Regions from separate parts of the Gordonia sp. NPDC127522 genome, predicted to be linked through region 3. Evidence: predicted binding sites of a transcription regulator. Region 3 holds the regulator's gene; each other region holds the start of a gene.
The links. Region 3 encodes LexA, which represses DNA repair genes until DNA is damaged. Its sites were predicted from a motif close to CGAACANNTGTTCG; they were not measured.
Positions count from the first base shown of each region.

Region 1 (10,530 bases), on a different contig from region 3:
GACACCCCCGAGTTCCGCTGGCTGATGTCGTCGGACGTCTGCAAGCACTGCACCCACGCCGGGTGCCTCGACGTCTGCCCGACCGGCGCGCTGTTCCGCACCGAGTTCGGCACCGTCGTGATCCAGGACGACGTCTGCAACGGCTGCGGGACGTGCGTGGCCGGATGCCCGTTCGGCGTCGTCGAGCGTCGGGCCGACGGCACCGCCGCGCCGACGACCCGCTCCGGCGAGCGCAAGGGCGAGCAGCCCGAGGTGCCCAAACGCGGTGTCGCACAGAAGTGCACGCTCTGCTACGACCGGTTGCTCGACGACGAGACACCGGCCTGCGCGAAGACCTGCCCGACCACGTCGATCAAGTTCGGCGACCACGACGACCTCGTCGACGACGCGCACGCCCGCGTCCGGGCGCTGCACGAGCAGGGCATGACCGAGGCGCGGCTCTACGGCGCCAACCCGAACGACGGTGTCGGCGGTACCGGATCGGTGTTCCTGCTGCTCGACGAGCCGGAGGTCTACGGACTGCCGCCGGACCCGCGGGTGTGCACCGCGGATCTGCCGGCCATGTACAAACGCGCCGGGATCGCGGCGGCCGGAATGCTGGCCGCCGCCGCACTCTCGTTCCTGCGGGGCGGCCGATGACCTCGTCGGAGTTCGACTCCTTCCGCCCGCCGGAACCACCCCGGCGGCGCGGCCGGGGTTTCGGCCGTGGCGGAAAACGAAGGCCTGGTAGAGGTTTCGGGCAAGGCGAGGGCAACCGCGAGATGTCGATGGTGCCCGACGCCGAATTCACCTCGTATTACGGGCATCCCGTCGTCAAGCCGCCACCCTGGGACGAGAAGGTCGCCGCCTACCTGTTTCTCGGCGGTGTCGCCGGCGGCTCCGGCGTCCTGGCCGCCGGGGCCCAGCTCACCGGGCGGGACGCGTTGCGCCGCAACGCCCGCCTCGGCGGTCTGGGTGCCGTGGGTCTGGGCGGGATCGCGCTCGTCGCCGATCTCGGACGGCCGGACCGGTTCTACAACATGTTGCGCACGTTCAAGGTGACGTCGCCGATGAGCGTCGGTTCCTGGATCCTGTCGGCGTTCAGCGGGGCACTCGGCGTCGCGGCGGTCGCCGAAGTCGACCGGATGACCGGTGCGCGGCTGCCGCTCGGCCCGCTTCGTCCGGTGTTGCGCGCCGTCGAGGCCCCCGCCGGGCTGGCCGCCGGTCTGGCGGGTCCGCCGCTCGCGGTGTACACCGCGGTGCTGCTCTCCGACACCGCCGTGCCGACCTGGAACGCGATGCACCGGGACCTGCCGTTCGTGTTCGTCGGTTCCGCGAGCCTGGCGTCGAGCGGGCTGGCGCTGGTCACCACGCCGGTCGGTCAGGCCGGGCCGGCACGGACGCTCGCGGTGCTGGGGGTGGTCGGCGACCTCGCGGCGATGCGACTCACGGAGCGACGGATGGACCCGGTCGCCGCCGAACCGCTCCACCACGGGAAGGCCGGCACCCTGCTGCGCTGGAGCGAGCGACTCGCCGTCGCCGGCGGAGTGGGCGCGTTGCTCAGCGGTCGCTCCCGCCCCCTGGCGGTCGTCTCGGGACTCGCCCTGCTCGCCGCGTCGGCCTGCACGCGATTCGGCGTCTTCGACGCCGGCATCGAGTCGGCCAAGAACCCCCGCTACACGATCGAACCGCAGAAGCGCCGCCTCGCGGCCCGTCGCGCGGCCGGAATCACCGACGACTCGATCACCACCGGGCCGCCCGCGCCCTGAGCCCACCGCGCAAGCGCTACCCCTCCGCTCCCTGAACGCAAGCGCCACCCTCCGCTCCCTGAGGAGGCCGGAGCTTGCGGAGGGCAAGGCCCCCGCTCCCTGAGGAGGGCCCGGAGCTTGCGGAGGGCAAGGGCCCACCCCCGCTCCCTGAGGAGCGCCCGGAGCTTGCGGAGGGCGCGTCACGAAGGGTCTTCGCAACCGAGTCAGCGAACACGGATACCCGTCCCCGCCACCGTCTCGCCGATCACCGGATAGCCCGGGACCTCGCCGACCACGAGCAGCCCGCCTGAGGTCTGTGCGTCCGCGAGGAACAACAGGTCGTCCTCGGCGACACCGGAATCGACCGTGAGGTGCGGCCGTACCCAGTCCAGGTTGCGGCGGGTACCCCCCGACACGAACCCGTCGCGCAGGGCCTGCGCCGCGCCGTCGACCGCGGGCACCGCAGCGCGGTCGACTACGGCGCCGACGCCCGACGCGCGGCACAGTTTGTGCAGATGCCCGAGCAGACCGAAGCCGGTCACGTCGGTCGCCGCACGGACGCCGGCCGCGACCGCAGCAATCGACGCATCGCGATTGAGCGTCGTCATCAGGGCGATCGCCTCGTCGAACACCTCGCCGGTCTGCTTGTGCCGATTGTTCAACAGCCCGACGCCGATCGGCTTGGTCAGCGTGATGGGCAACCCCGGCTCGGCCGCGTCGTTGCGCAACAACCGGTCGGGTTCGGCCACCCCGGTCACCGCCATGCCGTACTTGGGTTCCGGATCGTCGATGGTGTGCCCGCCGATCACCGGACAGGCGGCCTGCGCCCCGACGTCGAGACCGCCGCGCAGCACCTCGGTCATCAGCTCCATCGGCAGCACCTCCCGCGGCCACCCGACCAGGTTGATCGCGACGACGGGGGTGCCGCCCATGGCGTAGATGTCCGACAGCGCGTTGGCCGCGGCGATGCGGCCCCAGTCGTACGGATCGTCGACGACCGGGGTGAAGAAGTCGGCGGTGGACAACACCGCGAGGTCGTCGCGGATACGCACCGCCGCGGCGTCGTCGCCGTCGTCGAGCCCGACGATGATGTCCTCTCCGACCTGGCCGGTGAGTCCCGCGACCGCCTGCTCGAGCTCACCCGGCGGGATCTTGCACGCGCATCCACCGCCGTGGGCGTAACCGGTCAGTCGGATGGCTGTCTCGCTTCGCACTGTCACCGTGTCGAGGGTAGCCCTCCGGCAATCGCCGATACGGCCCTCCGGCGATCGCTACCATCGGGCACATGAGGCAAGCAGACGGCGAGTACTACGTCACGGCCGGCGAGCTGCAGGCGTTCTGGGAATCCGGTCACGACTACTGGTACATGCGAGAGGACGGGTCGACCGACCTCTACGCCGACGAACTCGACATCACCCACGGCTGGCCGATCTTCCTGATGAAGCGCGATGAGGAGTGGTTCGCGAACTGGGACGGCGACTTTGAGCGCGCCGTCGACGACGATCTCAACCCGAAGCTGATCCGCCACTTCGAGGAACTCATCACCGAGGGCAACTGGCCACACCGGCAGGACTGACCCGGCCGCACGTCGGATAGGTTGGGACCGCATGGAGGCGTATGGGTCCTGGTGGGCTCCCCGGTCTTCAAAACCGAGGAGGTCGAGTATCTCGGCCTGGCGGGTTCGATTCCCGTCCGCCTCCGCCAGGGGTCGACCGTGACCCCCGCCGGCTCAGCCGGTGACGAGCGAAGCGAGGAGCCGTGTCGAAGCCCCCCGTCACCGATCCGCGCCGCCGGATCCCGCGGACCGACGCACTGTTGGCCCTGCCCGCGGTGTCCGCGGCGCGAGCACGACTGGGCGACAACGCGATTCGCCACATCATCCGACAGACTCAGGACGCGGCCCGCCGCGGCGAGACGCTACCGGATGACGTCGAGCGGATCGTCGTCGAGTCGGTGAGCGCGTCGTATGCGTCGTCGTCTCGCCCCGTGCTCAACGCCACCGGGGTCGTCGTGCACACGAACCTCGGGCGGGCACCGCTGTCGCCCGCGGCGCTCGACGCCGTCGGCGCAGCGTCGGGTTACGTCGACGTGGAACTCGATCTCGAGTCCGGCACCCGGTCGAAGCGCGGGGCGGCCACCCGCGCCGCTCTCCTACGAGCCTGTCCCGCAGCGGAAGACGCTCTGATGGTCAACAACGGTGCGGCCGCACTGGTACTGGCGACGACCGCGCTGGCGGCCGGGCGTGCAGTCGTCATCAGTCGTGGCGAGATGATCGAGATCGGCGCAGGTTTCCGGCTCACCGAACTGATCGCGTCGACAGGTGCCCGGCTGCATGAGGTCGGCACCACCAACCGCACCCACGCGCGCGACTACGCCGACGCACTCACCGATGACGACGACGTCGGAGCGATCCTCAAGGTGCATCCGAGCAACTTCCGGGTCGAGGGTTTCACCAGCGAGACCTCGCTGTCCGAGTTGCGCGACCTCGCCCGGGCGCACGGCGTGCCCGTCGTCGCCGACATCGGCAGCGGACTCCTGCAGCCCGACCCGCTGCTGCCCGACGAACCCGACGCCGCCACGTCACTCGAATCCGGTGCCGACCTCGTCATCGCCAGCGGCGACAAGCTCCTGGGCGGACCGCAGGCCGGACTTCTCCTCGGCGATGCGGCGCTGGTTCAGCGCCTCGCGAAACACCCTCTCGCACGGGCGGTTCGCGCGGACAAGCTGGCACTGGCCGCGATGGAGGCGACCGTGGGCGGCCCACGACCTCCCGTCTGGGAGTACCTCCACGCCGATTCCGACAGACTTCGCATGCGTACCGAATCCGTCGGCGCGGCAGTCGGATTCCCGGTCGTCGCCCATGACGGACGGGTGGGTGGCGGTGGCGCACCCGGCGTGCCGCTGCCCGGGTGGGCGGTGCGGCTCCCGGTCGCGACGGCCGCTCGTCTACGCCTCGGCGATCCGGCAGTCCTGCCCCGCGTTCACGACGATGCCTGTCTCGTGGACCTGCGCTGCGTTCCCGAGGCCGACGACGCGCAGGTACTCGCCGCGATCCGACAGGCTCTGGACGCGTCGTGAAGTCGTGCTCGTGAAGTACGTGGTGGCCACCGCCGGACACGTGGACCACGGGAAGTCCACACTGGTGCGTGCTCTGACCGGGATCGAGCCGGACCGATGGGAAGAGGAACGACGCCGCGGGCTGACGATCGACCTCGGCTTCGCCTGGACCACACTGCCTTCCGGTGCCGACGTGGCCTTCGTCGACGTCCCCGGCCACGAGCGGTTCATCCCGAACATGCTGGCCGGCCTGGGCCCGGCGCCCGTCGTCCTGTTCGTCGTCGCCGCGGACGAGGGATGGAGCGCCCAGTCCGACGACCATCGTGACGCCGTCGCCGGCCTCGGCATCGAGTACGGCCTACTGGTCATCACCCGAGCCGACCGGGCCTCGCCCGACCGCGTTCGCGAAGTGATCGATCTGTCGCGTGATCACCTCAGCCGCACAGGCCTTGCCGATGCGCCGGCGGTCGTGACATCGGCGACCGACGGCTCCGGTATCGACGAATTGCGCACCCGGCTCGACGCCGTCCTGGCCCGGACATCACCGCCGCCGACCGCGGGTCGTGTCCGGTTCTGGATCGACCGGGTCTTCACCCGAACCGGCGCCGGCACCGTCGTCACCGGCACCCTGGCCGCCGGGACCGTCGCGGTCGGCGACACCCTGGACCTGGTCACGGTTGACGGCCGCCGACGACTCGATGTCCGTGGACTGCAGAGCGAGGGTGCGACTCTCACCACCGCCGGCCCGGTCAGCCGAGTCGCGATCAATCTGCGCGGCGCCGGCGTCGACGACGTCTCGCGTGGCGACGCACTCGTGACGCCCGGAGCCTGGCACACCTCCGCAGTCGCCGATGTCCGGCGCGTGAGCGGCATGTCCTTCGAGGAGGCACCGGAACACCTCGTCGCGCACATCGGCACAGCGGCGCTACCGGTCCGGTTGCGCCCCTTCGACGGTGACCACGCGCGCGTGACGCTCGCGCGCGCCATGCCGATGTCACGGGGCGATCGGCTGGTCCTGCGCGATCCCGGCCGACGTATCGTCGGCGGCGGCGTCGTGTTGCACCCCGATCCCCCGGCACTGACCCGGCGCGGCGACGCAACACGACGCGCGGCCTCGCTGGCGGCCATGTCCGACGGCGCCGGGGCCGCCGAAGAAGTGCATCGGCGCGGCGCGATGCGCGTCACCGATCTGGCTCGCCTGGGCCTCGTCGACGACGCCGAGCCCACTCCCCACGGCGTACGAGTGATCGGCGAATGGTGGGTCGCCGAATCCTCCCTCGCGGCATGGGCCGAGCGTCTCCGCGCCGCCGTTGTCGATCTCCACGACCGAGATCCATTGTCGGCGGGGCTCTCCGCGTCCGGCGTACCTGCCCTGCTCGGCCTTCCGGACACGACGCTGCTGGCGACCGTAGTCTCGGACGCTGGGCTGTCGTCGTCCGACGGGCATCTGGCCGTTCCGGGTCACAAGCCCTCCCTGGGTGATGCAGACGACGCGGTCAGCGCACTGGAGCGCCGGCTCACCGACCACCCGTTCCGTGCACCCGAGGCCGATGACCTCACCGCACTCGGCCTGGGCGCCCGAGAGCTCGCCGCCGCCGAACGCACGGGCCGAATTCTCCGTTTGCGCGACGGCGTCGTGCTGTTGCCGACTGCCCCCGCCCTGGCGATGCGCACCCTCGCCTCGCTCGATCAGCCGTTCACCACCAGCACCGCCCGCCAAGCGCTCGGAACCACTCGGCGCGTGGTGATTCCGCTACTGGAGCACCTCGACGGCCGTCATTGGACCCGCCGCCTCGACGCCGGGCATCGCGAGGTCGTGCGCTGAGCCACGGGCGGTGGCCCTGTCGGACAGGTCGCCGCGTGAATCCAGGGAAGAGCTTCCGTCCGAGGCCCCTACCACACGACACCGACAAGTCGACATCAGCGAATAGCATTGCACAGCAGTATGTTTGGCCTTGTCATACGTCTGGATTGGTGTACACTCGAACCTACATTCGCAACACCGGTTTTCGGGGGAGGTGACCGTCATGCCCAGCACCACACCACTCGCCGACCACGGCGCGCCCGTGTCCCGCGCGGCCGAACTCGTCGCCGAACTACACGCGAACCTCGACGAACTACAGACCGTCGACTTGTCCTCGTGCACCGACGAAGAACTGATCGAAGTCACTTCTGCCACCGAACGCGCCATCGCGCGACTCACCGTTGCCGGTGACCGGCAGATCGATCAGGCCGTCGCCCGCGACCTGCCCCGCAAAGCGGGCTGCCGCACCCTCATGCAATTCATGACCCACCGGCTACGAGTCTCGAACCCGATGCGCCGCCGTAAGCAAATGGACGCCACCGCCCACCGCACCAGCCTCGGCGGCGAGGTCCTCCCACCCGAACACCCCTGCCTCGCTGAAGCTTTCGCACAAGGCGCGGTCGGTACCGCACACGTACAGGCCGCCCTCGACGTCCTCGACCGCATCCCGGCCGCCGTCGACCACGATGTGAAGGTCGCCGCCGAACGACAGATGGCCGACATCGCCGAAGCACACACCCCCGCCGACATCACCCAACTCGGTGCCCGCCTGCTCGCACACCTCGACCCCGACGGCACCCTGACCGACGACACCGACCAGAAACGACGCCGCGGCCTGTGGATCGGCCGACAACGAGCCGACGGCACCGCCAAAATCTCCGGCACACTGACCCCCGCACTCGCCGCCCGGCTGACCATGATGTTCGCCGTGTGGGGCAAACCCGGACTCAACAACCCCGACGACCCACAGTCGCCCCAAGGGCCGGCCGGCACCGCCGACCCCGACGCCCTGGCCTCGGCAGCCGACCGCGACGGCCGCACCCTCGCCCAGACCAATCACGACGCCCTCGACGCCGCACTGGCCGCCGGCTTCGCCGACGGAACACTGGGAACCTCGCACCGCGGACTACCCGTCCAACTGATCATCAAAGCCGACCTCAACGACCTGATCCGCGAAGCCGGACTGGCGACTACCGCCACCGGCACCCTGCTCCCCATCCCCGACCTCATCGCCATGGCCGCCGACATCCAGCCATGGCTGGCGATCTTCAAAGACGCCACCACCGTCCCGCTGTACTTCGGGCGGGGCAGACGCCTCGCCACCCGCGAACAACGACTCGTCTCCTTCGCCCGCCCCGACGGGGAAGTGTGCTCGGCACCCGGCTGCGACCAACCCGCCACCCACGTCGAACTCCATCACGCCCACAAGGACTGGGCCAAGGGCGGTCTCACCGACATCGACGACCTCGCACCCGCCTGTCCACGCCACAACCGCATGGTCGGCGACCAACCCGGCCAATACACCACCCGGGTGGTCCGCGACGGACCCGACGAAGGCCGCTGCGCCTGGCGACTCAACGCCGAACCCGGCGCGCCACCCAACCCCGAACACCTCAACCGCCGACCCGACATACCCCGGCGGTTCGCAGAACATCTGAACACCGTGCGCAACGAGATCCACGGACCGACCACCCGAGGGTTTGGCAGGCGCGGTCGCCGGACCCTTCGTGACGCGCCCTCCGCAAGCTCCGGGCACTCCTCAGGGAGCAGGGGGCCCGGCGATCAAGCGCGCCGATCGTGGTTGACAACCAGCCACGTCATCGACTACCGGCCACCACGACCCGGACCACGCACACCCCGGCCCTCCCTCGTCGAAGCGCACCTCATGGAGTTACTCGCCACCTGGTGAGGGTCCGCCTGCTCGTCCGCAGTGGTCAGCGCGTGAGGACCACCTTGCCGATCGCCCCTCCGGATTCGGAAACCTGGTGCGCTGTACGAAGATTGTCGATTGTGAAGCCAGCCAGTTCGCGGTTGACAGTGCTGCGAATCTTGCCGGCGTCGACGAGTTCGGCGACCCGGCCGAGGATCTGGTGTTGCGAGTCGTCTTCCGGTGCGAACAACGGCTTGGAGAACATCAACTCCCAGTGCCAGCTCTGGCTCTTGTCTTTCAGCGGGAGGGTATCGAGACCTTCCGGTTCGTCGATGGCGACGACCTGACCGTGTACGCCCATGATGTCGGCATAGGACTCGACATTCCCGTCCGAGTGGGGTGAGAAGATGTAATCCACTCCGCCCGGGGCGCACGACCGCACGTCCTCGCGCAGGCGTCTCGGGTCGACGACGTGGTGGGCCCCGAGCCCTCGCGCCCATTCCTGCGACTCAGGCCGTGAGGCGGTTGCGATCACGGTGAGATCAGTCAGGGTCCGGACCAACTGTATGACCATCGAGCCGACGCCCCCGGCACCCGCCACCACGACGATCGTTCCCGAGTCCGCGGAATCGACCCGCAGCTTCTCGAACAACGACTCCCAGGCAGTGATCGTGGTCAACGGCAGTGCGGCAGCCGCGCCGAAGTCGAGGGACGACGGTTTGCGTCCGACGATCCGCTCATCGACCAGGTGGAACTCGGCATTCGTTCCCGGCCGATCGATCGAACCGGCGTAGTAGACCTCGTCCCCAACGGCAAACCTCGACACCTCGTCGCCGATCCCGACGACAATTCCCGCCGCGTCGAATCCCAGAACCCTCGGGGGATCGGAGTCACGCAGGCCTGCACGCACTTTGGTGTCCACCGGGTTGACCGAGACCGCGCGGACCTCGACGAGGAGATCGTGCGGACGGGGGGTCGGCACCGGCATTGTCGTCTCGGCGAACGCGCTCGGGTCCTCGACGGAGTCCGCGGCGGCCACAACCAGGGCTGTCATCTCTCGGGTCATGGCGCTAAGGTATCTCGACGACCCCAGTTACCCACAAGGTGTCCTAGTATCCTTCGGAAAGCATAGAGGTTGACGCCATGTCGCTGCAGTCCCATCGCGGAGACGCCTACTCTGCATCGTGTCCCTGCCGAGGGATGCTCGATCTTCTCGCCGACAAGTGGAGCGCCCTCGTCATCGGCGCCCTACGCGATCGACCGATGCGGTTCGGAGAGCTCCGCGTGCGGCTGGACGGGATCAGCCCCAAAGTCCTCACGGCGACTCTGCGTCGGTTGGAGACAGCCGGGATGCTCACCCGTACCGTCTATCCGGCGGTCCCGCTGCACGTCGAATACGAACTGACGGAACTCGGGCTGGACGCCGCCGGGCCGCTGGACGCATTGCGCCTGTGGGTAGAGGACAACCTCGACCGCTTCCCACATCCGTAGCCGACGCAGACAAAGGGACCCATCCCGAAGGATGGGTCCCTTGTCATTCACTTGTCATTCACGAACTCAGCCGAGTACCAACGATTCGCCGTCAGCACTGACGTTGACCGGCACCACGTCCCCGTCGCGGATGTCTCCGGCGAGCAGTTGCTTGGCGAGCTGGTCACCGATGGCCTGCTGCACCAGCCGGCGCAGCGGGCGAGCACCGTACAGCGGGTCGAATCCGCGTGCGCCCAGCCATTCCTTGGCCTTGGTCGACACCTCGAGGTCGAGGCGACGCTGCGCCAGGCGCTTCTTGAGCTGGCCGAGCTGGATGTCGACGATCGACACCAGTTCCTCCGGGCTCAGGGCGTCGAAGATCACCACGTCGTCGAGACGGTTGATGAACTCTGGCTTGAACGCCGACCGCACCGCCATCATCACGTGATCCTTGTCGCCACCCGCACCGAGGTTCGAGGTGAGGATCAGGATGGTGTTGCGGAAGTCCACCGTCCGGCCCTGGCCGTCGGTCAGGCGACCTTCGTCCAGCACCTGCAGCAGCACGTCGAACACGTCCGGGTGGGCCTTCTCGATCTCGTCGA
Region 1 is NZ_JBHXVK010000010.1:97,060-107,589, forward strand. Features, by position in the region: gene ACFVHY_RS16455 (4Fe-4S dicluster domain-containing protein) at 1-639, shown strand, start outside; gene nrfD (NrfD/PsrC family molybdoenzyme membrane anchor subunit) at 636-1,748, shown strand; gene selD (selenide, water dikinase SelD) at 1,952-2,947, opposite strand; gene ACFVHY_RS16470 (hypothetical protein) at 3,013-3,303, shown strand; tRNA gene ACFVHY_RS16475 (tRNA-Sec) at 3,337-3,431, shown strand; gene selA (L-seryl-tRNA(Sec) selenium transferase) at 3,486-4,805, shown strand; gene selB (selenocysteine-specific translation elongation factor) at 4,816-6,609, shown strand; gene ACFVHY_RS16490 (DUF222 domain-containing protein) at 6,812-8,497, shown strand; gene ACFVHY_RS16495 (zinc-binding alcohol dehydrogenase family protein) at 8,523-9,524, opposite strand; gene ACFVHY_RS16500 (winged helix-turn-helix transcriptional regulator) at 9,602-9,949, shown strand; gene clpB (ATP-dependent chaperone ClpB) at 10,016-10,530, opposite strand, start outside.
Region 1: a site for LexA is predicted at 6,768-6,781, ahead of ACFVHY_RS16490 (DUF222 domain-containing protein). Genes of this name have one in related genera too.

Region 2 (10,530 bases), on a different contig from region 3:
TCATCGCCAGCACGCCGAAGCGTCGTGCGAGTGTGCCGTCGGCGGTCGGCAGGATCAGGTAGTAGTACCGGATCGGTTCCTGCCACCACTCCAGCGTCGGGCCGACGTCGGAGGCGACCTTGTTTCCCGCGATGAGCGGCGCGAGCGGCTGATCGGCGAAGATCTGGAACAGCACTGCGGTGCCGGCCGCCAGGATGGGCGCGAGCATCGGCAGCAGGCCGTCCCGGGACCGGCGCGACACCAGGGTCTTCACGATCGGTCGGATCCCGGCCAGCAGTGCGGCGACCGCCATCAGACCGCCGGGCGCGAGCGCGAGGGTGAAGGCGGCGGTGACCACCGCGACGGCATAGGGGAGCAGTCGGCGGGTCGCGATCGCGCGTTCCACGCAGCACCAGGTGAGCAGAGCGCCGACGGCCTCGGCCGGTTCCGGACGCAGACCGTTGTTGAACGGCAACCAGATCGCGAGGAAGACGAACGCGGCCGACCACACCGCCGGCGTGCTGTGCCGCACCGCGCGGCCCAGGCGCGGGATCACCTCTCGGCTGATGAGCCACCAGCCCAGCAACCCGAGGAGGAAGGCCGGCAGTCGCATGAACGGTGCCGCGACGCTCACGTCCGTCATGGCCGAGATGACCTGGAAGTGCCAGCCGAACGGGTCCTGCGGCACACCGAAGTAGCGGAAGTAGTTGTCGGCGTACCCGGCGTCTCCGGTGATCCGGCCGACGATGAAGTTGTAGCCGTCGTCGGAGGTGTTGGCGCCCGCGAACCACCAGAAGGCGAGAATCGCGAACACCGCGACATCGGGCGGCCGGATGGTGAACCAGCCCGACGGCAGGAAACGCTTGTGGCTGCGGCCGTCCCGACGGTCCAGGATGCCGAGCGCGATCAGCGAGACGATCGTCATCAGGACGCCGAGCACGATCGCGGTGAGCTTCAGCAGGGTCGGGGTGCTGACGTAGCGGGTGTCGATGGTGGCGCGCAGCGACAGCCCGTCACGAGAGACATCGGCGGGCAGATCGCTGTAGACGCCGACGATCTGGGGACGCATCTCGTGGTCGGCCAGCGCGAAGCCGTGCGCGGCGCCGGAGTCCGCGGCCGGTTCGGGCAGGCCGTCGAATCGTCCGCTCACTCCCTCGCCGTCGGCCCGGAACACGATGCGACAGTTCGGATTCGATTGCGCGGCCGCTCGATCGGTGTTCAGCAGCGCGACGTTGCGGTCGGTGAGGGTCAGTGCGTCGGACGTCGCCCGGACGAAGAGCCCGCGGGCGCCGGCGTCCTGGCCGCCTTCGGGGATCGTCGACAGCAGTACTCCGCCCTGGTCGGGCAGGCGGGTGGCGAGTGAACATGGCACCGACGTCTCCATGTCGATCGGCACGAAGGAGACCAGCGGGGCCGCGACATCGGAGACGTCGCCGCCCTGCGGCCACTGCAGTTCGGCGGTCGACTGGTTCACCGGCAACAGCGGGGTGAGGATCGCCAGCAGGAATCCGAGCAGACCGGTGACGGTCGCGACGATCTTCGGGTTGACCGTGGTCGCCAGACGGGACGTACGAGGCGTACGGGACTCACTCATCGGATTGGGGCTCCACCCTGATCGAGCCGGCTCGTGACCAGCCCCATTGCGTCGTCTGTGCCGTGTCGATCCGCGCATCCGGTGCGTCGGACACGAGCGGGGTCAGCTTCTCCAGTGCGCCCCAGTCGCGCACCCAGTCGTCCTGCAGGTACGTCGAGACCGCCGACGCGGACGTGGTGGCCTCCGAGATCCCCAGCAACCCGCCGTCCACGCCGGCCTGCCACGTCTTGGACTGGGAATTGGTCAGCGGATAGTCACCCAGGATGCGCCACTGCGGGACCTGGGCGACGCCGTGGGACACACCCATCGGCCGCTGGCACGGGAAGTGCGACGCCACCCCGAAGTCGATGAGGGTGGGTGCCGTCGAGCCGACGACCGCCTGCAGCGTCTGCAACTGCGGCGCGCGCGGCGGGGTGATCCCGATGAACTGCTTTTCGCCGAGGTTGTTGTCCTGCAGCGACAATCGCATCACGGTCGCACGCGGCGGGGCGGCCGACATCGGTATGCGCATGTTGCGCCAGGGCATGTTCAGGATCACGGGACCGGGGTCGATGGGCAGGATGTCGGGGCCGACCTGTTCGAAGTTCCCGTCCGCACCCGGGCGGCCGAACTGCACCACCATCTTCTGCCCGAAGTTGCGTACGCCGAAGGTGTCGATGGTCGAGACGGCGCCCGCGGTGCTGAACACCAGCAGCGGCGACGCGGCGCGGTCGGCGGGCAGGTCGTACCACCCGGTCGTGAGGCGCGCCTCGCCCGGATATCCGTAGCTGCCCAGGACCGGCGTGGTGGCGGGGTCGAGCCCGTACGGCAACTTGGCGGTGGAACCGTTCACGGTTTCCGGTCCGCGCCCGCCGGTGGTCCCGGCGCCCAGCCCGCCGGTGATCGCGAACGGGCGGGCCATACTCGCCGACACGTTCATCTGACCGGGGCGCTGGCTACCCGGCTCGGGCTGGAGGTCGTCGGGGATCCCGTTCGGCGAGAAGCCGACCGGGTTGTCGCCGCGCAGTGCCTGCGTCGTGGTGGCGCCGCCGGCCGGGGTCAGCATGCCGGCGTTGGGGTCGAGTTCGACGAGGACATCGTCGGCGAGGCCACAGCTGTTGCCGCGCAGCGTGTTCAGGTTCTCGGCGAGTGCAGTCGACGCCGGGTACCGGGTCACCGCTGCTTTGGCGAACAGCAGCAACTCGACGATCACCAGCAGACCGGCGATCACCGCCAGTGGTGAGGAGGCGAGAAAGAGCCGTCGGCGATCGGCTCGGGTCTCGCCGGGGCCGGTGTCGGCATGTGCGAGGCCCCGATTGGTCACGTAGTCCAGCCGCAGGTGCTGCCAGACCGCGACCGCGGCCGCGAGCACGGCGAGGATGAGGAACAGCGTCGACGCCTGGTAGCCGGCGATGACGGGCGCACGGTCGAACCAGGAGATGCCGTATTCGTAGAGGAACGGCCACGAGTTGTAACCGGCCATCGCGGCGGCCATCGCGAACAACAGTCCGGAGACGAAGACCGTGAGGTTTCGCGCCGAGCGGGCCGCCGACTGGGCCACGGCGACGGTGGCCGCCGCCGCGATCGCCGCCGCCAGCCCGGCGAGCACGCCGAACTGGATGGTCCACTTGGTGGGCGTGAACGCGAACAGGAGGAGGGTGACCCCGACGGCGCCGATGAGACGCCAGACGGGACCCGGGTCTACTCCGCGAATCCTCGTGCGCCGCAACATGACCGCGACCGTGACGAACAGGCCGGCGAGCAGCAGGAGCAGTGGTACGCGACGGGTGAGGGCGCCGTCGTCGGTCACGACCGAGATGAAGTAGTACCGCAGGAACTCCTGGTGCCAGGAGATGACCGGCCCGACCGAGTAGCGCAGCTTGATCGCTTCGAGGACGGTGGCCAGGGTTTGATCGCGGAACACCACGATCAGGACCAGCATGCCGGCGGCGGCGATCGGCGCGAGGAGGGCGAGTGTTGCCGCCCAGCGGGATCCGTCCATCCGGTTCCGTCGATCGATGAGGATGTGCAGCAGTGAGCGGGCTGCCACCAGCAGGATGGCCACGCCGACGACGCCGTGCGGGGCGAGCGCCAGGGTGAAGCCCGCGACGAGGGCGGCCAGTGCTGCCGGCAGGAGCCGCCGGGTCGCGATGGCGTATTCCGCTGCCCACCAGGTCAGCAGCGAACCGAGGACGATGATCCCCTCGCTGCGCAGGCCGCTGCAGAACGGCAACCAGAACGCGGTGAACGTCAGGGCGCCCGCCCAGATCGCCCACGAACTGCGCCGCACCGCGGGGCCGAGGCGTGGCAGCAGCACCCGGCTCAGGACGAACCATGACACGAGCCCGGCGACGAGTTGCGGGATGTGCATCCACAGCACCGACGGCGAGACCGACGACCACGCCGCGAGGAAGCTGTAGTACCAGTCGAACGGTGCTTCGGGGATGCCGTAGAAGCGGTAGTAGTTGGCGAGGTAGCCGAAACCGTCGGCGGTACGGCCCATGTTGAGGATGTAACCGTCGTCGGGTGAACCGGCCCCGAGGACGCTCCAGACCAGCAGGATTGCGGTGACGACCAGGTCGCTGGCCCGGGGTTTCAGTGAATGCCACCACGAGCGGGTGCGCGCGCCGATCCGCCGGTGGTACCCGCCGATGCGGTCGAGCAGTCCCAGCGCGACGACGGCGACGAGTACCGACAGCGCGGCGAGCACCATCACGATGATCTTGAGGATCGAAGGGGACGACTCGTACCGGTTGTCGATGGCCACCTGCACGCGCAGGCCGTCAGCAGCGGCGGTGCGTGCCTGCGCCGGGCTCAGGTTGCTGAAGATACCGTCGACCTGCGGGCGCCGGTCCGGCGGCAGGGTCGTCGACTCGCCGAGCCCGAGGAACTGCGCACCCGGGCCGGTGGGGGCGGAGAAGACGCGCAGTTCCGAGCATCGGCTCAGGTCGGCGCGGGACGCGGTCGCAGCGAGACTGTTCCGGAAGGTCACGGTGACCGCGGCGTCGGTGGCGGTGACCCACAGCGACGACGACTTCGAGCGCGGCGCATTGGTCGGCATCGTGGCGAGGACCACGCCGTTCGGTGCCGACGCCAGCGTCGCGCACGGGAAGCTCGCGTCGAGGGTCTGCGGGGTCTGCGCGATGAGCGGCGCCATCACCGACGAGGTGTCGGCGTTCAGGTCCTGCCCGGCCGGCCACTCGAAACCGGCGTCGACGGCCTTGACCGGAAGCAGTGGGATGAGGGCACACAGCACGACGCCGGCGATCCCCGCCACGATCGCGATCCACCGGGCGGTGCCCGCGGAAATCCTGGTCCCTTGTCCCGACGATGCCGGCCCCGACGAGGACGGTTCGACGGAATCCTCAGGCGAGGTCGGGGCTGTCACAGGCACGGTGCCTCATCGTAAGCGACGTCCCCCGGGGTACCTAGGGCACACCCCGCGGCTCTGAAGGTTGAGGTGCGTGAACGTCGGTACCCCTGCTCCCTGATCCGAAAGAACGACACAACCATTGCTCCCTGAGGTGCGAGGAGCGCAAGCCGCCGGGCCGAGCAAGCGAAGAAGGAGCGCGTCGAGGTCGACGAGCCACACCCATTCTCACTGCCACGAAGGGTTTGGCGACGCATCTCACGAAGACCCTTCGTGACGGCCTCCGCAGGCTCCGGCCTCCTCAGGGAGCAGTGGTTGGTCCGCTCCGAGCACAGCGAGTTCTTTCGGTCCACGACGGCCGTAAGGCCGGAGCTTGCGGAGGCGACCCCCTGCTCCCTGAGGAGTGTCCGGAGCTTGCGGAGGGCGAGGCCAGCCCCGGTTTCCTGAGGAGCGGCCGGAGCTTGCGGAGGGCGAGGCCAGCCCCGGTTCCCTGAGGAGCGGCCGGAGCTTGCGGAGGGCGCGTCACGAAGGGTCCCGCACTGCAAAGACCGCACAGTTCTCGCCCGCGGGCGGACACTACCAGCAACCACCGACAATCGACGGTGGCGACCCTGCGTAGCAAAAATCCTGTCGGACAACGTATTTCGAGCTGCCGACCGCCGGTCTTTCGTGTACACTCGAACGTACATTCGCAGCAACGGTTCTCGGGGGAGGTGACCATGCCTGACGAGTCCGCGACGCCGCAACCGCGTGCCGTCGAATTGGCGACCGAGCTTCACGCGATCCTCGACGAAATGCAGTCGGTGGATCTGTCGCCGTGTACCGATGCCGAACTCGCTGAGGTGGCCGCGGAGACCGAACGCGCCATCGCGCGGTTGACCGTCGCCGGTGACCGGCAGATCGATCAGGTCGAGACTCGTGATCTGCCCCGCAAGGCCGGCTGCCGCACCCTCATGCAATTCATGACCCACCGGCTACGAGTCTCGAACCCGATGCGCCGCCGTAAGCAAATGGACGCCACCACCCACCGAACCAGCCTCGGCGGCGAACTCCTCCCACCCGAACACCCCTGCCTCGCCGAGGCTTTCGCACACGGCAAGGTCGGCACCGCCCACGTCCAAGCCGCCCTCGACGTCCTCGACCGCATCCCCGGCACCATCGACCACGACATCAAGGTCGCCGCCGAACGACAGATGGCCGAGATCGCCACCGACCACACCCCTGCCGAGATCACCCAACTCGGCGCGCGGCTGCTCGCACACCTCGATCCCGACGGCACACTGTCCGACGACACCGACCAGAAACGACGCCGCGGCCTGTGGATCGGCCGACAACGAGCCGATGGCACCGCCAAGATCTCCGGCACGCTGACCCCCGCACTTGCCGCCCGGCTGACGATGATGTTCGCCGTGTGGGGCAAACCCGGGCTCAACAACCCCGACGACCCCGCCTCGCCCAGCGGGCCGGCCGGTGCCGCCGACCCCGACGCCCTGGCCACCGCCGCCGACCGCGACGGCCGCACCCTCGCCCAGACCAATCACGACGCGCTCGACGCCGCACTGGCCGCGGGTTTCGCCGACGGTGCACTCGGCACGTCGCACCGCGGGCTGCCCGTGCAGCTGATCATCAAAGCCGACCTCGCCGACCTGGTCCGCGAAGCCGGACTCGCCACCACCGCCACCGGAACCCTGCTCCCCATCAAGGACGTCATCAGATTCGCCGGTGAGGTCCAGCCGTGGTTGGCGATCTTCAAAGACCACACCGCCGTCCCCCTGCACTTCGGGCGCGGCAAACGGCTCGCCACCCGCGAACAACGACTCGTGTCCTTCGCCCGACCCGACGGTGAAGTGTGCTCGGCTCCCGGGTGTGATCAGCCCGCCACCCACGTCGAACTCCATCACGCCCAGAAGGATTGGGCCAAGGGCGGTCTCACCGACATCGACGACCTCGCCCCCGCCTGCCAGCGGCATAACCGCATGGTCGGTGACCAGCCCGGCCAATACACCACCCGCATCGCCCGATCCGGCCCCGACGAAGGCCGCTGCCTCTGGCGACTCAACGCCGAACCCGGCGCGCCACCCAACCCCGAACACCTCAACCGCCGACCCGACATACCCCGGCGGTTCGCAGAACATCTCAACACCGTGCGCAACGAGATCCACGGACCTGCCACCAGGTCCGGCGATGAGTCGCGCCCGAACCGGTCGCGCCCCGACGCCGTCGGCTACGGCGACCGCGGCCTCCGTCTCGAACTCGCCTACCGAGAACTCGTCCATCCGCGAACACCGCCGGAGCACCTCACCACCCCACCGCTGACCCCGGTCGAAGCAGCACTCGCACGCATACTCGCTGACCATCGGTGACGGCAAAGCAAGCTCGCCGGGCCGACCGCTACCAAGACGAGCGGACCGTCAGTGCGCGAATCGTCAGCGCGCCGTCGAACCGTCAGTGCCGCAGCGGCGCGGGACTCCACAGTCCGCTCCGCGTGGCGGTGCCGGTCTCGATCTCAGCAAGCGTGCCGACGTCGCCGTACGGTTCGTAGCGTTCGAGGGCGCCCCAGTCGCGTCCGATGTCGGCCATCAGATAGGTAGGTAGCGCCGTCGCCTGCTGGGAGACCTCGAGCCAGCCGAGCGGACCGCCGCCGAAGCGGTTCTGCCACGCCGACACCGCGGCTGCCAGATCCGAGCCCGGCTTGATGCGCCACCTCGGGATCTCCGCGACCCCGACGTCGTGGGTGAACGGGCGCTGGCACGGGAACGCCAGACCCGAGGTCCAGTCGATGTGGACCGGATCGGTGCTGCCGACGACGTCCTGCAGGGTGTCCATCTGCGGGATGCGCGGCGGGGTGAGCACGATGAACCGGTCCTCGGCGAGGTTGTCGTCGGTCGCGACGATCCGCACGGCGGTGGTGTCGGACGGCAACTCGTCGGTGTTGTAGCGCAGGTTGCGCCACGACGGCCGTGGACCGGGATCGATCAGCTCGGTGTCGCCGGCGGCCTCGAGGTCCGCATCGCGGGTGTCGGGACCGATCGGGTCCGCGGTGTACTCGAGCATCACGTTCGGGTTGTCGTACTCACCGGCCACCGACATCGTGAGCAGCGGACGGTCACGCCAATCCGGCGGTAGCGCGTACCACCCGGAGGTGAGGCGGGCCGGGACCTGGTCGAGCTTGGAGTAGCTGCCCATGACCGGCGTCGAGGCGGGATCGAGGAAGAACGGGAGAGCCGCGGTGCTGCCGTTGATCCCGGGTTCGGCGATCTCACCGCCGCCGGTACCGCCGGGGTTGGAGTTGACGATGTCGGGGGACTGCCAGACGTCGCCGGACAGGACACCCAGCGACCCCTCGCTGGCCGTCGACTCGAGTGCTGTCGGCACACCGTTGGGGAAGAATCCCGAGGTGGACGGCGCGCTGCCCGGTGCGGGCGGTGGTCCGCCGAGAGGGTTGGGCAGCGTCGGGTCGACCGGGCGGAGCATGTCGCGGTCGGGGTCGGACTCCACCCAGACCTTGTCGGCCATCCCGCACGGGTTGCCGGCGACAGCGGCGAAGTTGGACCGGGGTACCGAGTACGACGAGCTCTGGTGGATTCCGGCGAAGATCGCGGTGACGATCTGGAAGACGACCACCGCCATCGCCAGATAGGCCAGCGGGGCGGCCGCCATCGAGACGACCAGTCGTCGGTACCACCGCTGATGCGCGGCGTCGGCGCCGGTGGATTCCTCGACGTGCGGATCGGTCCCGGTGAACGGCTCGCGGAAATGGAACCACAGCGCTACCAGCAGCAGGGCGAGTGCGGCGTAGAGCAGCACGCTGCCGAGCATGATGCCACCGATCCTGACCTGCTCGACGCCCCACGGCATGCCCCACGCGGAGTAGTAGTAGTACGAGTTCGGCGCGGTGAAGGCGAGACCGCCGATGAACAGGACGAGCGCGCAGAACAGGGTGCGGTTTCGCCTCGAGTGCATGGACTGCTGGCTTGCGGCGATGGCCGCGATCGCGGCCAGGGCGGCCGCGATACCGGCGAAGACGCCGAAGTGGTGGGTCCACTTGGTGGGCGTGAACATGAGGAACACCAGCGATGCGAAGGTGATCGCGACGATGCGGCGGGTCGGGCCGATGGCGGTGCCGGGGATGCGGTTCTTGCGGACCAGCACCGCCGCCGAGACGACCAGGCCCAGGATCATGGCCAGTACCGCGAACCGCCGGGCGATGGAACCGTCGGCGGAGAAGGCGAAGAGCGCCGAGTAGCGACCGATCTCGTTGTACCAACTCATCGACGGCCCGAGCGCCGACTTCATGCTCGACGCCTCGACGAACGACCGCAGGGTCAGGTTCGAGAACACGACGAAGACGACGAAGGTGCCGGCGGCGAGGATCGGCGCGATGAGCGCCACGAACGACCATCGCAGCGAGCGCTTGCGATCGCGGTCGGCGGTCTCGGGATCGCCGGATGCCGATCCTGCGGATTCGGTGTCAGCGGACGACAGTTCGGCGACGACGCGGGCTCGCTTGATGAGCGCCATGATCATCGGGCGTGCGCCGGCGATCAGTGCCGCCACCGCGAGCAGGCCCGTCGGGCCGGCGGCGATGCTGAACGCTCCGATCAGGCACGCGACGGCGGCCGGCAACATGCGACCGGTGGCGATGGCCCGTTCGACCGAACACCAGGTCAGCAGGGCACCCAGGCAGATGATCGGTTCGGGCCGCAGGCCGTTGTTGAAGGGGAACCAGCACGCGAGGAACGCGAACGCCGCCGTCCAGGCGACCATCGGGCGGGTCAGCGCGGCACGTCCCAGGCGGGGAAGAACCTCGTGACTGACGATGAGCCACACCAGGATTCCGCACAACAGTGCTGGCAGACGCATCCACGGACTGGCCACCGAGACGTGGCTGAGCAGTCCGAAGACCTGGTAGTACCAGCCGAACGGCGCCTCGGGCGCGCCGTACCAGCGGAAGTAGTTCGCGGTGTAGTCGCTGTCCTGGGCCACCCTCGACATGGTCAGGAGGTAACCGTCGTCGGAGGTGTTGGGCCCGATCATGTGCCACACGATCAGCGCCCCGATCACCACATAGTCGCGCGCATTGAGCCGCCACCACCGTGCCGGGAAGATCCGACGATGCCGTCGGCCGTCGGTCGAGTCCAGTGCTGCCAGAGCGGACAGAGCCAGTAGCGTCGACGCCACTCCGACGATCACGACCAGCCACTTCGAGATGGTCGGCGCGGTGTTGTAACGCGAATCGATGGTGACGTGGGCGTCGAGTCCCGCGATGTCGGCCGCCGGCCCGGCGAGATCGGTGAAGAGGCCGGTCACCTGGGGGCGCTGGTCGGACGAGTACTTGAAGGCTTCTTTGTCTTCCGTCGTGCCGGCGAGGGGCTCGTCCTCACCGTCCTCGTTCTGGGTGCCGCTCGTCATGCCGACGAATTCGGCGGTCACCGCGTCGGAGTCGGCGTGCACGACGATCTCTCGGCACCCCTGGTCGCGCATGTCCTGCAGCGTCGCCGACACCAGCGAGACGTTGCGGATGACCACCTCGACGCCCTGCCGGTCCAGGGGCGCATCGGCAGCACCGGTCTTGCGGATGAACAGGCCGCGCTCACCGGACTTCGGT
Region 2 is NZ_JBHXVK010000007.1:112,436-122,965, reverse strand. Features, by position in the region: gene ACFVHY_RS14310 (arabinosyltransferase domain-containing protein) at 1-1,573, opposite strand, end outside; gene ACFVHY_RS14305 (arabinosyltransferase domain-containing protein) at 1,566-4,946, opposite strand; gene ACFVHY_RS14300 (DUF222 domain-containing protein) at 5,642-7,285, shown strand; gene ACFVHY_RS14295 (arabinosyltransferase domain-containing protein) at 7,368-10,530, opposite strand, start outside.
Region 2: a site for LexA is predicted at 5,601-5,614, ahead of ACFVHY_RS14300 (DUF222 domain-containing protein). Genes of this name have one in related genera too.

Region 3 (10,530 bases):
CGAAGACGGTGGCGCGCACCCTGTATCGGACCTGGACCGCCGACGGGATCGGCTCGCTCGCCGAGCAGACCATGGTTGATGTCGCGGGGCAGCGGCTGACCCGGTACCCGACGATCGACGTGGTCTCCGATGCGAAGGGCCACGCGCGGGGCGTCGTCGTCGTCGATGCGGCGAGCCCCGAGACACGAGACCGCCTCGGGCGACGCGGGATCGTCGCCCTCCTCGACCTCGCGATACCTCCGCTGCACAAGCGGATCGCCGGCTCGCTGAGTCCGGTCGAACGACTCGCCCTGAGCCAGAGCCCGTACTCGACCACCGAGGCACTGCTCGCCGACTGCACCCGACGGGCCATCCGGGACACCGTCGCCGACATCGACGACGCAGAACTCGCCGCGGTTCGCTCACCACAGTCCTTCTCGGCGCTGCTCGAACGGATCCGGCCACGGGTCGCCGCGGCCGCACCGGACTACTTCTCGCTGGCCGTCGCGGCCCTCAAACGGATGGCCCCGCTGCGGGCGGCGATCGACCGGCACGCCGGTTCGCTGGCTGCCGACGACGTCGCCGAACAGGTCGCCCACCTCGTGTTCGACGGATTCGTGGCGGCCACCGCGCGACGCCACCTGGAGAATCTGCCGCGCTATCTCGACGGCGCGCACGCACGTCTGGAGGCACTACCCGCGTCCGCAGCACGCGATAAGGCCGGGGTGGCCGCCGTCGATCGCGTCGTCGAACGGTGGGCCCAGCGCCTCGAACAGGTACCCGAGCACCGGCGGGCGGTGGTCGACGACGAGGCGCAGTGGCTCGTCGAGGAGTTGCGCGTGGGGCTGTTCGCCCAGCGTCTCGGTACCGCGTTCCCGGTGTCGGAGAAACGGGTCCTACGAGCTCTGGACCGACTCGGCTGACACGGGTTCGGCGAGCGCGCTCCCGGAACCCGAGGCCGCCTTCAGGTCGTCGATCTCGCGCTGGAAGTCCTCCACCGAGTCGAACGACCGGTACACCGAGGCGAAGCGAAGATACGCCACCTCGTCGAGATCGCGGAGCGGGCCCAGGATGGCGAGTCCGACCTCGTTGCTGGGGATCTCGGCCGATCCACTGGCGCGCACGGTGTCCTCGACCTGCTGGGCGAGTTGCGCGAGCGCGTCCTCGGCGACGTGGCGGCCCTGACAGGCTCGCCGCACGCCGCGCATGACCTTCTCCCGGCTGAACGGTTCGGTCACGCCGTTGCGTTTGACCACCGCGAGCACGGCGCTCTCCACGGTCGAGAACCGGCGACCGCACTCCACACAGGAGCGACGGCGGCGGATGGCCTGCCCTTCATCTGCGACACGCGAGTCGATGACCTTGGTGTCGTCGTTCTTGCAGAAGGGGCAGCGCATTGTGTCCTCACGCAGGTCGCGGGACGCTGGAACGCACCCGAAGCGTGCGCCCCGCCGCTTGTCGGCCGGCCCCTGTGACATCGAGGATACCGCCCGGCCTCAGCGGTACCGGGGGGTGAGCAGGGGCTGGCCCACCTGCAGCGCGCTCGAGCCCAGATCGTTCATCGCGACGATCTCGTCGATCACGACCTCGCGCGGCATCTCGGGTGCCACCCGCCCGGCGATCGAGCTGAGCGAGTCCCCCGAGCGCACGTGGACGACCTCGGAACTCACGGCGGACGGGGTCAGCGAGTCCGAGTAGTTCTGGCCGACGACACCGAACACCCAGACGACGAATGCCAGCCCGACGCCGGCGAGGACGGCGACCGCGGCGCGGCGACGACGACGGAACACCGCCGCGTCGGGCCCGACCGGGCCACGCGCGCGCACCCCGACCGGAGAGCCACAGTGGGTGCCGGCCACCCGCGGGGCCACCGGCGACGCACCCCGCGGCCGGGTGCCGGCCGGCCGGTTGTCGACCGGGCGGCCGCCGTCGGACAGCGGGGCGCGGGTCCGGACCCGATCGGCGGGGGGCCGGACGGCGTCGGGACGGTCGGTGCGGACGGGAGCGACGAGAGTGGCGGTGCGCATGGTGCCCTCCGGTGTTCGAGTGTCTGGGATCGTGCGGGTGTGGCGGTCGGTGTTCGAACATCGATCAGATGTTCGATGCACTGATGTTCGAATTTGTAGCACGGCGTCCCGACAAAGTCTCGCGACACATCGAACAAATGTTTGAGGTGCCGGTCGCACTCCGCTAGGCTCGGACCCGGCGCAAGCCATCTACCAGCACGTTCCGAAGACGAGAGGAACCGAACATGAGTGACACCGGCGATAGGCGCGGCCGAGCGCGGGGCGCCGACGACGAGGCCCCGTTCGACGCCGCCGCCGCCGAGGCCTCACTCACCCCGCGACAGGCCGGGGTCCTGGAGGTGATCCGCCGCTCGGTGCGCGAGCGCGGTTATCCGCCGAGCATCCGGGAGATCGGCGACGAGGTCGGCCTGGCCTCGACGTCGTCGGTGGCCCATCAGTTGCGGACGCTGGAACGCAAGGGGCTGCTCAAGCGTGACGCGAACCGTCCCCGTGCGGTCAACATCGCCCCGAGTGACACCCCGTCGCCGGACACCCCGTCGGCCGGCCAGCTGCCCGAGCCGACCTTCGTGCCGGTGCTCGGCCGTATCGCGGCCGGCGGTCCGATCCTGGCCGAGGAGGCCGTCGAGGACGTCTTCCCGCTGCCCCGTGAGCTGGTCGGCGAGGGATCGCTCTTCCTGTTGCGCGTCGTCGGCGAGTCGATGATCGACGCCGCGATCTGCGACGGCGACTGGGTCGTGGTCCGGCAGCAGAACGTCGCCGACAACGGCGACATCGTCGCGGCCATGATCGACGGCGAGGCCACCGTGAAGACCTTCAAGCGTCAGGGCCCCAACGTCTGGCTCATGCCGCACAACGAACTGTTCGATCCGATCCCGGGCAACGATGCCGTCATCCTGGGCAAGGTCGTCACCGTGATGCGGCGAGTCTGACCTCTCCACCGACCGAACCGTCGAGCACCGCCGCGGCAGCCTCGCGCGCCGCGGCGGGATCCGAGGTGGCCAGGGCTGCCTCGGCGGCGGCCCGGCAGTCCGGCGCGGACACCTCACCGAGCCGGGCCCCCACGGCCGCGGCAGCAGCAGGCGCGCTGGACAGCGAGGTGACCCCGAGACCGACGAGCACGCAGGCGAGGTTCGGATCGGCGGCGGCCTCGCCGCACACCCCGGCCGGCTTTCCCTGACGTGCGCCCGCCGCCGCGACACCCGCGATGAGGCTCAACACGGCCGGTTGCCACGGGTCGGTCAGTCCGGCGAGATCGGCCGACATCCGGTCGGCCGCCATCGTGTACTGGGTCAGATCGTTGGTGCCGATGGACACGAAGTCCACCTCGGCGAGGACGGCTTCGGCCAGGATCGCCGCCGCGGGCACCTCGATCATCACGCCGGCGACCAGACCACGGCCGCGGACCTCGGCGGCGAAGGTGCGCGCCTCCGCCGGCGAGGCGATCATCGGCGCCATGACCCACGGCGCGACGGCCGACCCCGACGCGGCCTGCGCGATCGCGTCGAGCTGATGCGCGCGGATCTCGGGGTGCGCCAGCGCGATCCGATCGCCCCGCACGCCGAGCGCTGGGTTCGATTCGTCGGGATGGGTCACGAACCGGAGCGGTTTGTCGGACCCGGCGTCGAGGGTGCGGATGACCACCTTCTGCCCGTCGAACGCATCGAGCACCTCCCGGTAGATCGCGGCCTGCTCGTCCACCGACGGCTCGTCGGCACGCTCGAGGAACGCGAGTTCGGTGCGGAAGAGCCCGACGCCCTCGACGGGGTACCCGGCCGCGGCGCGTGCCGACGACCCGTCGGCGACGTTGGCGAGCACCGCCACGGCCACCCCGTCGGCGGTCTGCCCCGGGCCGGCCCAGCCGGCGACGAGTGCGGCATGGCGCCGATCCTCGTCGACACGCGCCCGGGCCGCCTCCGCATCGGGCTCCACCTCGATCCGCCCGGCGCTGCCGTCGACGAGAACGGTTGTGCCGGGCTCGATCTCGTCCAGATCGGCCACCGCCACCACGCACGGGATCCCCAACTGGCGCGCGATGATCGCGGTGTGACTGGTCGGTCCGCCGAGGCGGGTGACGAGGGCGATGGTGCTCGTGGGGTCGAGGCCCGCGGTGTCGGCCGGCGCGAGGTCGTCGGCGAGCAGGACCGACGGCACCTCCGGAGTGGGCACACCGGGTTCGGGTAGGCCGAGCAGTTCGGCGAGGACCCGGTCGCGCACGTCGTTGAGATCGGTGACCCGCTCGGCCATCAGTCCGCCGAGTTTGGTGAACACCGCCGCGAACTGTTCGGTGGCCGCGACGGCGGCGGCCTCGGCGGGGGCGCCCTTGCCGATGAGCGCGGTCGCTGCACCGATCCAGCCGCGGTCCTCGGCCAGGCCCGCCGTCGCGGCGAGCACCTCGGCCGTCACCCCGGTGTTCTGCGACGCGCGCGTGCGCAGCCGCGCGGCGACGGCGCCGGCCGCGGTGGCGAAGCGCGTGACCTCGTCGGCGCGCCGTTCCTCGGCGATCTCCACACCGACGCCGAGCTTCTCCGGCGAGTGGTCGGGCCGCTCGCCCGGCCACAGCGCGGGACCGTGGGCCAACCCGCCGACCACCGGGGTTCCCGTCAGGATCTGCGCCATCGTCTTGCCTCTCACTCGACTATCGATGTGACCACCGTTACAAAAAGTGCTTGACTTGTCAACACAAACAGGCGTAAACACAATTACTACAACATCCAATCCCACACGCCTCAACAAGCGGGGTGGTCGAAACCGGAGATCGGAGCGGTGTGTACGCCGAGGAGAGACAACAGGCGATCGTCGACGAGGTGCGCCTCGCGGGGCGGGCATCCGTGGCCGCGCTCGCCGAGAAATTCGACGTCACCAGCGAGACCGTCCGACGCGATCTCGCGGTACTGGAACGCGCCGGACATCTCCAGCGGGTCCACGGCGGCGCCGTGCGCGCCGAGATCATGCGCACCCTCGGCGAGCTCGGGATCGACGAACGGGAGTCGAGCCAGATCGAGCAGAAGACCGCGATCGGCCGGGCGGCCATCCGATTCCTGCCGCCCGACGGCGGTTCCGTGCTCTTCGACGCCGGCACCACCACGTACCGCGCGGCCGAGGCGACCGCTCCCGATCGGAGGCTCACCCTGTTCACCAACAGCCTGCCCATCGCCGGCCTGCTCGCGGGCACCCATCCCGACGGTCTCCATGCCCTCGGCGGACGCGTACGCGGTCTCACCCAGGCGACCGTGGGCGTCGAGACCGTGGACGCGCTTCGCCGACTGCGCGTGACCACCGCCTTCATCGGGACGAACGGTCTGAGCGAGACCCACGGGTTGTCGACACCCGACCCCGACGAGGCCGCGGTCAAGGCGGCGATGGTCGCGGCCGCGCAACGGGTCGTGGTCCTCGCCGACAGCTCGAAGATGGACCGCGAGGACCTCACCTCCTTCGCCGGACTCGACGACGTCGACGTCCTCATCACCGACTCCGGGATCGACCCGGCCTATTCGGCGGCCCTGTCCGCGCGTGGCGTCGAGGTCGTGATCGCATGATCGTCACCGTCACCGCCAACCCGAGTCTCGACCGCACCCTCGAACTCGGCGCACCGCTCGCCCGCGGCGAGGTGCAGCGCGCCGGCGTGGTCCGCACCGAGCCGGGCGGCAAGGGCGTCAACGTGGCCCGGGTCGTCGCGGCCGCCGGCCTGACCACCCGCGCACTGCTCCCGGCGCGGCCGGGCGACCCGCTGCGGGCCGCACTCGACGACCTCGCACTCCCCTACGACGCCGTGCCGGTCGACGGCGAGGTCCGGTCCAACATCACCATCGCCGAATCCGACGGGACGACCACCAAGATCAACGCACCCGGCGTTGCCCTGACGGGCCCGGATCGCGAGGCGCTCGTCGGGCTGATCCGCGAGCACGCCGGCTCCGCGCAGTGGGTCACCCTCTGCGGGTCGCTGCCTCCCGGCGTCCCCGACGACTGGTACCGCTCGATCGCCGACGACCTCGTCCTCGCCGGCTGCCGGGTCGCGGTGGACACCTCGGGCGCTCCCCTACGTGCCAGCGTCACCGGTCGCGTCGACCTGATCAAGCCCAACGAGGACGAGCTCGCCGAACTGACCGGCGCCGACCCCGGTCAGCTCCGAGAAGCGCTCGCGCGCAACGATCTCGGACCGGTCATCGACGCCGCTGCGACCATCGCCGAGCAGATCGGGGGCAACGTCCTCGCCACCCTCGGCGCCGCCGGGGCCGTGTTGGTCACCGCATCCGGCGTATGGTCGGCGACCCCGCCGCCGATCGTCCCGCGCAGCACCGTCGGCGCCGGCGACTCGTCACTGGCCGGCTACCTCATCGCGCAGAGCACCGGGGCCTCGCCCGCCGAATGCCTCCGGTCGGCCGTGGCGTACGGCGCGGCGGCCGCATCGCTCGCCGGCACCCAGGCCCCCACGCCCGACCACCTCGACCTCCCCGGCGTGCGGGTGACCGAACTGTCGGGAGCCGCGCGCATGACCTGACGGCACCGTCGGGGCGGGTCCCCGCACCGACCCCATCCAGCACCGACCCCCACCCTTTCCACCGAAGGACATCCCATGACCGAGCAGATCATCACCGCGCAGACGGTGAGTCTCGACGTCGACGCCGGCGGCGATCCCGCCGCCGTCATCACCACGCTCGCCGACGCCCTCGCCGCGGCCGGCCGGACCACCGATCCCGCCGACCTCGCGCGGGCCGCACTGGACCGAGAAGCCAAGTCCGCCACCGGACTTCCCGGCGGCATCGCCATCCCGCACGCCCGTACCGCGTCGGTGACCGCAGCCAGCCTCGCCATGGCGCGGCTGTCCCGCACGGTCGACTTCGGCGCACCGGACGGGCCGGCCGACCTGGTCTTTCTCATCGCCGCCCCCGAGGGGGGTGCCAGTGCGCACATGAAGCTCCTCAGCTCGCTGGCCCGCTCACTCGTCCGGCCCGACTTCGTGGCCTCGCTCCGCGCGGCCGAGAACGAGGAGCGGGTCATCGAATTGGTCAACGAGGCCATCGACCCCGCGCCGCCGGCCGCGAGCACAGCCGCGCCGACCGCCACTCCGTCGACGCCTGCCCCGTCGACCACGAAATCCGAAGGTGCGCCGGCCCACCCGGACTCTGACCGGACCCCGGACCCGGGACCGGCCACGCCGCGCATCGTCGCGATCACCGCATGCCCGACCGGCATCGCCCACACCTACATGGCGGCCGACGCCCTGAAGTACGCCGCCGAGCGGGCCGGCGTCGAGTTCGCGGTGGAGACCCAGGGGTCCTCGGCGACCACGGCCTTCGACCCGGACGTGATCGCTTCGGCCGACGCCGTCATCTTCGCCACGGACGTCGGGGTCAAGGATCGCAACCGGTTCCGCGGCAAACCCGTCATCGCATCCGGGGTGAAGCGCGCCATCAACGAACCCGACGCCATGATCGCCGAGGCGGTCGCGGCGGGGCGCGACCCGAACGCGGCGCGCGTCACCGGCGACGGCGCGGACGCGGACGCGGCCGACTCGTCGAAGTCGGGCATCGGTCTCGCCGGCCGTACACGCCAGGCACTCATGACCGGTGTGAGCTACATGATCCCGTTCGTCGCGGCGGGCGGACTGCTCATCGCGCTCGGCTTCCTGCTCGCAGGCTACGAGGTCGCCAACACGAACCTCGACGACGGCGGCACCCTCAGCGACGGCGCGTTCATCGCCCTGAACAACAGCCTCTGGGATCTGCCGGCGGGCGGGCTGCTGCAATACCTGGGCGCGGTGAGCTTCGCGATCGGCTCGGGCGTGATGGGTCTGGCCGTACCGGTCCTCGCGGGCTACATCTCCTTCGCGATCGCCGACCGCCCCGGTATCGCACCCGGTTTCGTGGCCGGCATCGTATCGCTCGCCGTGGGCGCCAGCTTCATCGGCGCACTGATCGGCGGTCTCATCGCCGGCGTGGTGTGCCTGTGGATCGCGCGGACCCCGGTGCCCCAGTGGGCTCGTGGTCTCATGCCCGTCGTGGTCATCCCGCTGTTCGGCAGCATGATCGTCGGCGGACTGCTCTACATGGTCCTCGGCAAACCGCTCGCCTGGCTGACCGAGCAGATGAACAGCGGCCTCGAGAGCATGTCCGGGGGATCGGCCATCGCCCTCGGCATCGTGCTCGGCCTGATGATGTGCTTCGACCTCGGCGGACCGGTCAACAAGAGCGCGTACCTGTTCGCCACCGCCGGGATCGCCGACGCGGCGACCGCCGGACCCGCGCAGTTCCAGATCATGGCGGCGGTCATGTGTGCCGGCATGGTGCCCCCGCTCGCGCTGGCTCTCGCCACCGTCGTCCGTCCGGGCCTGTTCACCGAACCCGAGCGCGAGAACGGCAAGGCCGCATGGCTCCTCGGCGCGTCGTTCATCTCCGAAGGTGCCATCCCGTTCGCCGCGGTCGACCCCTTCCGGGTCATCCCGTCGATGATGGCCGGTGGTGCCCTCAGCGGTGCGCTGATCATGGCCTTCGGCGTCGAACTGCGCGCCCCGCACGGCGGTATCTTCGTCTTCTTCGCCATGAACAACTGGGTCCTGTTCCTCGTCGCGCTGGTCGCCGGTACGGTGCTGTCCGCCGTCCTGGTGGTCGCGGCCAAGCAGGTGCACCGCAGTCGCGACGCCGTCGCCTTCGACGAACTCGAGGCGGTCGCCGTCTGACGCCCGATCACACGACCACCTGACATCCGGGGCGCTCCCCGGCACCGAATCGCCCGACAACCACCACAGATCACACGACAACACTCGAAGGAGTTCTCATGCTCAGCACCACCGCCACCGTCGGCTCCGCTGTCGGACTGCACGCCCGCCCCGCCACGATCATCGCCGAGGCGGTCGCCGAGACCGGCAGCCCGGTGACGCTGGGCCTCGAGGGCGGTGACCCGGTGGACGCGGGGTCGGCGCTGATGATCATGACGCTCGGGGCCGAGAAGGGCACCCGCGTGGTCGTGACGGCCGACGACCAGGCTGCGCTCGACACCATCGTCGGTCTCGTCGAGAAGGATCTCGACGCCGACTAGGTCCGCACAGCCGACTGGGTCCGTACAGCCGACTGGGTCCGTACAGCCGACTGGGTCCGCACAGCCGGCGAAGCGCTCAGATCCGGAGGTCCGCGATCTCGCCCGCGAAAGCGGCCGGGACGCGGACCTTCATCGTGGTACCGGTCTCGGTGTGCTCCGACGAGATGACCTCGCCCTCGCTGTGGACGCGAGACACGACATCACCCCGGTCGAACGGCACCTCGATGGTCATCTCGACGTCCTCGCGACCGACGAACTCGCGCACCCGCCCGAAGAGTTCGGGCAATCCCTCGCCGGTCCGGGCGGAGATGAACACCGCATCCGGACCGAGCGCGCCGCGCAACTCGGTGAGGCGGTTGCCGTCGATGGCGTCGATCTTGTTGATGACCAACAACTCCGGCGGAGCGGTGACGCCCTCCTCGGCGACGATCTCGTTGATGACCTGACGGACGGCCGAGATCTGCTCCATCGGGAAGGCGTCCGCACCGTCCACGACGTGCAGCAGCAGATCGGCGTCGACGACCTCCTCGAGCGTCGAGCGGAACGCCTCGACGAGCTGGGTCGGCAGATGCCGCACGAACCCGACCGTGTCCGTGAAGACGACCGCGCGGCCGTCGTCGAGCGTCGCCCGCCTGGTGGTCGGGTCCAGGGTCGCGAACAACGCGTCCTGCACGAGGACACCGGCGCCGGTCATCGCGTTGACCAGACTGGACTTGCCCGCGTTGGTGTAACCGGCGACGGTGATCGTCGGGATCGAACCGCTTTTGCGCGCAGCGCGTTTGGTGTTCCGCGCCTTCTTCATGCCACGGATCTCGCGCCGCAGCTTGGCCATCCGCTCCCGAATGCGGCGACGGTCGGTCTCGATCTTGGTCTCGCCGGGACCGCGCAGGCCCACACCGCCGTTGCTGCCCGCCCGGCCGCCGGCCTGCCGGGACATCGATTCACCCCAGCCGCGCAGACGCGGGAGCATGTACTCCATCTGGGCGAGCGACACCTGCGCCTTGCCCTCCCGCGAGGTCGCGTGCTGCGCGAAGATGTCGAGGATCAGCGCGGTGCGGTCGATGACCTTCACCTTCACCACCTTCTCCAGCGCATTGAGCTGGGCGGGGGTGAGCTCACCGTCGCAGACGACGGTGTCGGCGCCGGTCGCGAGGACGATCTCGCGCAATTCCTCGGCCTTGCCACTGCCGATGTAGGTGGCGGGATCGGGTTTGGAGCGACGCTGGATCACCGCGTCCAGGATCTGTGAACCGGCCGTCTCGGCGAGGGCGGCCAGCTCGGTCATGTTGGCCTTCGCGGCAGCCGCGCTGCCCTCGGTCCACACGCCGACCAGGACCACGCGTTCGAGTCGTAGTTGCCGGTACTCGACCTCGGTGACGTCGGTGAGTTCGGTGGAGAGTCCCGCGATGCGCTGCAGTGAGGCGCGCTCGGACAATTGGAGTTCGCCGGTGGTGGGATCCGCGGTGTCGCGGATCCCGAGATCGGCCGC
Region 3 is NZ_JBHXVK010000003.1:281,334-291,863, reverse strand. Features, by position in the region: gene hrpA (ATP-dependent RNA helicase HrpA) at 1-902, shown strand, start outside; gene nrdR (transcriptional regulator NrdR) at 876-1,376, opposite strand; gene ACFVHY_RS08895 (LysM peptidoglycan-binding domain-containing protein) at 1,476-2,006, opposite strand; gene lexA (transcriptional repressor LexA) at 2,231-2,935, shown strand; gene ACFVHY_RS08885 (phosphoenolpyruvate--protein phosphotransferase) at 2,913-4,622, opposite strand; gene ACFVHY_RS08880 (DeoR/GlpR family DNA-binding transcription regulator) at 4,772-5,542, shown strand; gene pfkB (1-phosphofructokinase) at 5,539-6,504, shown strand; gene ACFVHY_RS08870 (fructose-specific PTS transporter subunit EIIC) at 6,580-8,682, shown strand; gene ACFVHY_RS08865 (HPr family phosphocarrier protein) at 8,781-9,041, shown strand; gene hflX (GTPase HflX) at 9,118-10,530, opposite strand, start outside.